4 regions of the Pectobacterium nicotianae genome follow, and region 4 is predicted to be linked to each of the others. Evidence: predicted binding sites of a transcription regulator. Region 4 holds the regulator's gene; each other region holds the start of a gene.

Region 1 (2,209 bases), 720 kb from region 4:
TTCATATTATTTACCCTTCGCCTTCATAGTAGAAATATCAGAAATGGCTGATTGTGTTTTCTCACATCACAATAATCGTTCATCGTCACAAACATTGCGGCAAGAAGATCAGTCATCCGTTGATAGATTATTTACGCAAACGGATAAAATATAGACTAGCCGGGGGGATAAATAAACCCCCAGCTAAAAATGAAAGGCATTTCGGATTAAATATGTGTAACGATATCTTTAATCAGGCGTGGACCGTGGAAAATAAAGCCTGAATATATCTGTACCAGCGATGCGCCAGCCGCCATTTTCTCGCGAGCGGCGACCAAAGAATCAATTCCGCCAACGCCAATAATCGGTAAACGTCCCGCTAATTCCTGTGACAAACGGCGGATAATTTCCGTGCTGCTTGTCTGCAACGGACGTCCACTTAATCCTCCGGTTTGCCCGCAGTGGTTTAATCCCTGAATCAGTTTTCTGTCGAGTGTCGTATTGGTGGCAATCACGCCATCGATGTTATGGCGAACCAGACTGTCGGCAATTTGGATCAATTCTTCTTCAGAAAGATCCGGCGCGATCTTTACCGCCACGGGAACATATTTCTGATGCTTATCTTTTAATTCTGTCTGCTTGTTCTTTATCGCCAGCAAAAGATCGTCCAGCGCTTCACCATATTGCAGGCTGCGTAACCCCGGCGTATTGGGTGACGAAATGTTGATCGCGATATAGCCTGCGTGAGGATAAACCTTATCCATGCAGATCAAATAATCGTCTTTGCCTTGCTCAACCGGCGTATCTTTATTCTTGCCGATGTTGATCCCTAATACACCGCCAAAACGTGTTTTCTTTACATTCTCGACCAGATAATCCACGCCTTTATTATTGAACCCCATCCGGTTGATCAATCCTTCCGCTTCCACTACGCGGAATAATCTTGGTTTGTCATTACCGGATTGTGGACGCGGCGTTACCGTCCCTACTTCAATAAAACCAAATCCCATTGCGCCTAACGCATCAATACATTCGCCGTCTTTATCTAATCCCGCCGCCAGACCGAGTGGGTTTTTAAAAGATAATCCCATGCAGGTAACGGGTTTAGTCGGAACAGATTGGCGAACGAGAAATTCAAAAGGCGTGTTGGTAATACGGCGTAATTGTTGGAAGGTCAGCTCATGTGCCCGCTCTGGATCGAGCTGAAACAGGGCTTTTTTGATAACGGGATAGAACATATTGTCTCCTGAGATCCCTATCGCAAAGGTATCTTGCCTACGCTGGGAGTAAGCAATAGTGGATTACGGTTTAACTCACGGTCGGTGATGGTAATTCCATCTTTGCGGAAAGTAAAACGTTTGCGGGAGCAGGGAATCGTGATGCGGGAATTATCGCCACACGCGGCAGGATACCGCGTGTGGCTGTGCTAATCGCGTGGCAGGATTAGTCTTGCAGTGCCTTGCTGATCTTCTCGAACAGATCGCCAGACAGATTTTCCAACGTCTTCAGTTGCTCCAACGCCTGACGCATTTGTGCCTGACGTTTAGCATCATAGCGTTTCAGACGGATCAACGGCTCGATCACCCGCGCTGCAACCTGCGGATTACGGGTATTCAGATCGGCCAGAATCTCCGTCAGGAAGCGATAGCCGCTACCGTCTTCCGCATGGAAAGCCGACGGATTCGAGGCCGCAAACGCCCCCACCAGCGAACGCAAGCGGTTAGGATTGTTCAGACTGAATGAACGGTGTTGCAGCAGCTCGCGCACGCGGGTCAGCACATCGGCTGCGGGGCTGGTCGCTTGCAGCACAAACCATTTATCCATGACCAAGCCATCCTGATGCCAGCGGTTATCAAACTGCGTCAGCAGGTCATCACGCACTGGCAGCTGAGCCTCAACCGCCGCCGACAGCGCCGCCAGCGAATCTGTCATGTTATCCGCCTGACGGAACTGCGCCTGCACCAGTTTATCCGCCTGCGCTTCATCGTTGAATGCCAGATAATGCAGGCAGACGTTGCGCAGCGCGCGTTTGCCCATATCCGCGTGTTCGATGCGATATTGCGGCGCGTGATTCGCGTGGTATACCGCCAGCCACTCATCCGCCATCTCTTTCGCCATCGTACGCGTCATACTCTCACGCACGGCAGCGATCGCCGTCGGATCGATGATGTCAAACAGCTCGGCAATCTCGTTTTCACTCGGCAATGTCAGAATCTGAGAAGCCAGCATC
Region 2 (2,209 bases), 820 kb from region 4:
TCCTGATGGTAAGTATATTGCCCGTTAGGATCGGTGTAGAAACGGCCGACGGCGGAACCTTCCATGACGGCGGCGTTGTCTTTATAGGCAGAGAGAACGTGATCGGGAGTGTGTTCAAAGGTGTTTTTGATCATTTTGAACAGTGACTTCGGCTGAGTAACGCCGTCGATCACCCAATCAGCGTTGAAAATCTTGTGGCGACAGTGCTCAGAGTTCGCCTGGGCGAACATATACAGTTCGATATCGTTAGGATTGCGGCCCAGTTTGGTGAAGGCTTCCAGCAGATAGTCAATTTCATCTTCTGCCAATGCCAGTCCCAGACGGACGTTCGCCTCTTCCAGTGCCTGACGTCCTTCCAGCAGAATTTCGATACGCTTGAAAGGGGCAGGTTGATGATGAGAGAACAGCGCTTCGGCCTGTTTCAGGTCGCTAAATACGCTTTCCATCATTCGGTCATGCAGCAGTGCCCCCAGTTGCTGCCACTGTTCATCGCTCAGCGTAGGCGCATGAATATAGAAAGCCAGACCACGCTCCAGACGCAGTACTTTGCTTAACCCACAGTTATGGGCGATATCCGTTGCTTTGGAAGACCACGGCGAAATGGTACCGGGACGCGGCGTGACCAGTAACAGATGGCCTTGCGGCTCGTGCTCCGCGAGAGAAGGACCATACTTCAGCAAACGTGTCAGTTTGGCCTGTTCATCGTTGTTCAACGGGGCGCTGACATCGGCGAAATGTACGTATTCAGCATAGATATCACTGACCGGCAAAACGTGCTCTTTGCAGCGGACCAGCAATTTATTAATACGAAAAGCCGATAAAGCAGGTGAACCACGCAGTATTTCCATAATCTAAAGTTCTCTCGTCTTCGATGCACTGGCTGCGATACAGCCATGGGGCACAACAGGGGGGAAACGCGCATATTATAGAGAATCCTTCCCTCGGACGAAACCGTTTGCGTGGCGATAATTTCACTTCGCGTCCGACGAATGATTAATCGGTGACCAAATCAATAAAAGTTGCACACTGGCGGTTTGTTAAGCAAAATGCCCCCACTCTGGGAAATGACGTATAAAAAAACTGCCGTTACAGACAGCCTGGCCACACGGCCGCCGAGAGATAACTATTTGAAGCCTTTAAAATTAAATTATTTTTTCATCGGGATTATCACGTTACTGCTGGCGTTAGCGCTATGGCCTAGTATTCCCTGGCGCAGTAGTCAGGATGTACAGCTCAGGCAGATCCTCTCACGCGGTGAGTTGCGTATCAGCACGGTCAACTCACCGCTGACCTATGCAATGAGCAACGGATCCCCGACAGGTCTGGACTATGAACTGGCAAAACGGTTCGCCGATTACCTCGGCGTCAAGCTGGTAGTATCGTCACGCAAGAATCTTGACGAGCTGTTCGACGATTTAGACGGTGACGATGCCGATCTGCTGGCTGCCGGGCTGATCTACAACCATGAGCGTCTGGAACGCTTCCGCGCCGGCCCAACCTACTATTCCATTTCACAACAGATGGTGTACCGCCTCGGTTCACCCCGTCCAAAAACGCTGGATAAACTGCAAGGCCGCCTCGTTGTCACATCCGGTTCCGCACACGCCGCTACCCTGCGCGATCTAAAAGCGGAGAAATACCCGCAGCTAAGCTGGGAATCGGCCTCCGATCAGAGCACGCAGGAATTATTGAAGCAGGTTGCCGACGGCAAACTGGACTATACGCTGGGTGATTCGGTCACCATCGGCCTGATGCAGCGAATTCATCCGCAGCTTGCCGTCGCCTTCGATCTCAGCGACGAAGAGCCGGTTACCTGGTATATGCGCCGTTCACACGATGACAGCCTGTCCGCCGCGCTGCTGGATTTCTTCAGCCAGATTGTCGAAGACGGCACGCTCGCGCGTCTGGAGGAGAAGTATCTCGGCCATGTTGGCGAATTTGACTATGTCGATACCACCACATTCCTGAGCGCGATTGATGAAACGCTGCCGGATCTGCGACCGCTGTTTGAAAAATACGCCACCGATATCGACTGGAAGCTGCTGGCCGCCATCTCCTATCAGGAGTCACACTGGAACCCGCTGGCGACCTCCCCTACCGGCGTGCGCGGACTGATGATGCTCACGCGCAACACGGCAGAAAGCCTGAACGTCACCGATCGAGTCGACCCTGAGCAAAGTATTCGCGGCGGTGCGCAATATATGTCGCA
Region 3 (2,209 bases), 760 kb from region 4:
AGGTCTGCCGAAGCTGCTGCTGCATGGCGTCATCCAGCCGCTGACGCAGTTTAACCAGCTGTGCCTGCTGACGCGCCAGCCGCAGCTGCGGATGCTGTTGCTGTAAACGGTGGTGCAGACGGGTAAATTCCCGATTGCGCTGGGCAAGGTAATAATCCATCGCCATTTCCAGACGCTGGCGCTGGGACTGTATCTGGCGCAATAGCTCAAGTTGGTTACGACTCACTAACTCGGCAGCAGCCGACGGCGTGGGTGCGCGCAGGTCGCCGACAAAATCAGCGATAGTGACATCGGTCTCATGGCCGACGGCGCTGACGATAGGAATGCGGCTGGCGAAGATAGCGCGGGCGACCCGTTCGTCATTAAAGCTCCACAGATCTTCCAGTGAACCACCACCGCGCCCGACGATTAATACGTCACACTCATCCCGCTGGTTAGCCAGCTCAATAGCGCGAACAATCTGTAGCGGTGCTTCCGCGCCTTGCACCGACGTGGGGTACACGATCACCGGCAGCGATGGATCGCGGCGCTGCAACACCTGCAAAATATCGTGCAGGGCGGCACCGCTGGCTGACGTAATCACGCCGACTTGTTTGGCGGGAGAGGGCAGAACCTGCTTAAACTGCTGATCGAACAGCCCTTCGGCAGCGAGGCGCTGTTTGAGCTGTTCAAACTGCTGCTGTAGCAGGCCATCACCAGCGGGCTGCATGCTTTCCGCCAGTAGCTGATAGTCGCCGCGAGGTTCATATAGCGTGATACTCGCCCGAATCAGCACTTGCTGACCGTTTTGCGGGCGGAACGTCACTTTGCGGTTGCTGGTGCGGAACATCGCACAGCGCACCTGCGCACGTTCGTCCTTTAGCGTGAAATACCAGTGGCCGGATGAGGGCTGAGAGAGGTTGGAGATTTCGCCGGAGAGCCAAATCTGGCCCATTTCCATTTCCAACAGTTGTCTAACCGTCTGATTCAGGCGGCTAACGGTAAAAATTGCAGAGGAGGGAAATTGAGACATTGTGAGCCAGATCAAATTTTAAAACAGTCACTTAATTGATCGATACTACCTACCTGAAAAAGGTAATCAAGCATTTTAGTAAAATAATGCTGGAGGCAACCGATTACGCTCTGTATAATGCCACGGCAATATTTTATCTATTCTTACATCCACCTTGGTGAGATATTGCCCATGCTACGTATCGCTAAAGAAGCACTGACGTTTGATGACGTCCTCCTGGTTCCCGCTCATTCTACTGTTCTGCCTAACACTGCCGATCTGTCCACGCAGTTGACGAAAAACATTCGCCTAAATATTCCTATGCTGTCCGCAGCGATGGATACCGTTACCGAATCCGGTCTGGCCATTGCGCTGGCGCAGGAAGGCGGTCTGGGCTTTATTCACAAAAATATGTCCATTGAGCGTCAGGCTGAAGAAGTTAGCCGCGTGAAAAAACACGAAAGTGGCGTTGTGGTTGATCCACAAACCGTGACGCCAGAAACGACGCTGCGTGAAATGAAAGAGCTGACCGAGCGCAACGGCTTCGCGGGCTACCCTGTCGTGGCAAAAGACAACGAACTGGTCGGTATCATCACCGGTCGTGACGTGCGTTTTGTTACCGATTTGGAAAAACCGGTTAGCGCGTTCATGACGCCAAAAGAACGTCTGGTCACTGTCAAAGAAGGTGAAGCGCGTGAGGTCGTGCTGCAAAAAATGCACGAAAAACGCGTCGAAAAAGCGCTGGTGATTGACGACCAATTCCACCTGATCGGCATGATCACGGTAAAAGACTTCCAGAAAGCAGAACGTAAACCTAACGCGTGTAAAGACGAACACGGTCGCCTGCGCGTAGGCGCAGCGGTTGGCGCAGGTGCAGGCAATGAAGAGCGTGTTGATGCGCTGGTTGCCGCAGGCGTTGACGTCCTGCTGATCGACTCCTCACACGGCCATTCCGAAGGCGTATTGCAGCGCATTCGTGAAACACGTGCTAAATACCCGAACCTCGAAATCATCGGCGGCAACGTGGCGACGGGCGCAGGTGCAAAAGCGCTGGTTGAAGCGGGCGTTAGCGCCGTGAAAGTGGGTATCGGCCCTGGCTCTATCTGTACGACTCGTATCGTAACTGGCGTGGGTGTACCGCAGATTACGGCTATCTCTGATGCGGTTGAAGCGCTGGAAGGCACGGGCATTCCCGTCATCGCCGATGGCGGTATCCGC
Region 4 (2,209 bases):
GTGACGTTCAGATTCTGACAACGTCGCTGTGCCAGCACCTGTTGCTCTCTGGAAATAGTGATGCCGTACACTGAGACGCCGTAGTGGCGTGCCGCGAATTCGGCCAACCCGCCCCAGCCACAGCCGATATCCAGCAGAGTCATCCCTGATGTTAACTGGAGCTTTTCGCAGATCATGGCAAGTTTATCTTCCTGCGCCTGTTCCAGCGTCTGTGCCTGTTTCCAATAGGCGCAGGAGTATTGCATATAGGGATCCAGCATCAAGGTAAAGAGGTCGTTACCTAAATCGTAATGCGCTTTACCGACAACCTGAGCACGTCGGCGGGATTGTAAATTCGTGACGCGGGAGAGGGCGACGCGCGTCAGGTCGTGCAGACGGCGGGGCAGCCTGGCCTCTAACCCCGCACGCAGGACGCGATGGGAAAACATATCCAGCCGTTCACATTCCCACCACTCATCCATGTAGCTTTCTCCCAGCCCCAGCGATCCCTCACGCAGGATACGTTTAAAGAAATTGGGGTTGGTCACGCGGATGTCAAAAGGGCGAGTGCCGTTGATGGTGATATCCGCGGTGGCCAGCATGTCTTGCACGATGTGGAACCAGGGCGCGGTATTAGGATCCCATTCTTCTGTATAAGGTAAACCCATCATGTCTCCTTAACTTTATGTAAAAGTATCGTAAAACATACCTGGACAACACTTATCGCAGCCGAGATCTCGGCTGTCACCAGAGAAAATGAAACACGGTGTTAAATTGAAAACTGCTTCAGCCAGCATACAAGAGAATTGGCTGAAGCAGGGAGGGGAAGCAGCAGGAATAAGAAAATCGGCTGTACAGAATGGCTGCGGCTAGCGGCGATAGTCGAGGTAGGGGCCGTCTGCAACCGAGCGGCGTTCAATCAACGTCGGGTGCACTTCAATGACGTGTGCATCTTCCCGCTTACTGGTAATGCGATCCAGCAGCATTGCGAAAGCGGACTGACCCAGACGCTCCTTTGGCTGGTGGATGGTCGTCAGCGCAGGCGTAAAGAAACGCGCGTGGCGCACGTTGTCATAACCGATCACCGAAATATCCTGCGGCACACGCAGACCCAATTCGTCAGCCGCACAGATAGCCCCCATCGCCATAATATCGCCGCCGCAGAATACGGCCGTTGGACGCTGTTTCTGTGCGAGGATCTGATGCATGGCTTTATAGCCGGATTCCGGTTCGAAATCGCCTCGAACTACCCATTCGTCGCGTACGGTGATGTCGGCTTCCTTCAATGCTTTCAAAAAGCCGAGGTAGCGCCCGCTGCCGGTGTTGCGTTCTTGAGTGCCGGGGATGGCGCCGATATCCCGATGGCCGCGTTCAATCAGGTAGCGACCAGCCATATAACCGCCTTCAAAGGCGTTATCGATAATCGTATCGGTAAAATCGCTGTGCATCTGTCCCCAGTCCATCACGACCATCGGAATGCTGCGATAATCTTCCAACATCGACAACAGCTCTGGTGGGTATTCAGCGCACATTACCAACAGGCCATCGACGCGTTTTTGCGCCAGCATGGAAAGATAGGCTCGCTGTTTGCCGATGTCGTTATGTGAATTACACAGCACCAGCGTGTAGCCTTTGGCATAGCAGCTGTTTTCAACGGCTTCAATGATCTCGGCAAAATAGGGGGCTTCGCTGGATGTGGCCAGCAAACCGATAGATTTGGTGTGATTAACTTTGAGGCTGCGGGCGACGGCGCTGGGCGAATAGTGCAATTCTTTGATTGCCGCCCTGACGGCTGCCTTAGTCTCTTCGGCGACGAAACGTGTTTTATTGATCACGTGCGATACGGTTGTGGTGGAAACGCCAGCACGTTTTGCCACATCTTTAATCGTTGCCATCTAAAAATGACTCCTGAACTTACCTGTTACAGACGTAAGTATATTGTTAATCGTTTGCCTACGTTTAATGTTCTTCTTCTAAGCTAAAAAACAGGATTTCAGAAGGAGAATGCCGAATGTTATACCGAAGGGATCTGGGTTGACGTTTTTCGACTGATACGCAGCGCTTTCATAAACAGCGGATTGTGTCCGATTTATCATGAAAGTGAAAGGGCTAATTTATACTATTAGTGATGCATTCGTCCGAGATTTTTCGCTACAATTATGAAAGAATCGTAATAACCCTATTATTTGTGGCTTTTACTACCTAAACGGGTTTGGCTGTGAACGGTGGT

What was found. Region 4 encodes PurR, which represses purine synthesis genes. Its sites were predicted from a motif close to CANGCAAACGTTTGCNTG; they were not measured.
Region 1: pyrD (quinone-dependent dihydroorotate dehydrogenase) is a predicted target of PurR. The motif match lies at 1,327-1,344, and genes of this name have one in related genera.
Region 2: purL (phosphoribosylformylglycinamidine synthase) is a predicted target of PurR. The motif match lies at 945-962, and genes of this name have one in related genera.
Region 3: guaB (IMP dehydrogenase) is a predicted target of PurR. The motif match lies at 1,105-1,122, and genes of this name have one in related genera.

What each region holds. Positions count from the first base shown of each region.
Region 1 is NZ_CP096821.1:2,811,531-2,813,739, forward strand. Features, by position in the region: gene MYB54_RS12630 (cell division protein ZapC) at 1-5, opposite strand, end outside; gene pyrD (quinone-dependent dihydroorotate dehydrogenase) at 207-1,217, opposite strand; gene pepN (aminopeptidase N) at 1,423-2,209, opposite strand, start outside.
Region 2 is NZ_CP096821.1:1,271,547-1,273,755, reverse strand. Features, by position in the region: gene purL (phosphoribosylformylglycinamidine synthase) at 1-848, opposite strand, end outside; gene mltF (membrane-bound lytic murein transglycosylase MltF) at 1,065-2,209, shown strand, end outside.
Region 3 is NZ_CP096821.1:1,327,548-1,329,756, forward strand. Features, by position in the region: gene xseA (exodeoxyribonuclease VII large subunit) at 1-1,012, opposite strand, end outside; gene guaB (IMP dehydrogenase) at 1,184-2,209, shown strand, end outside.
Region 4 is NZ_CP096821.1:2,087,616-2,089,824, forward strand. Features, by position in the region: gene cfa (cyclopropane fatty acyl phospholipid synthase) at 1-647, opposite strand, end outside; gene purR (HTH-type transcriptional repressor PurR) at 849-1,874, opposite strand.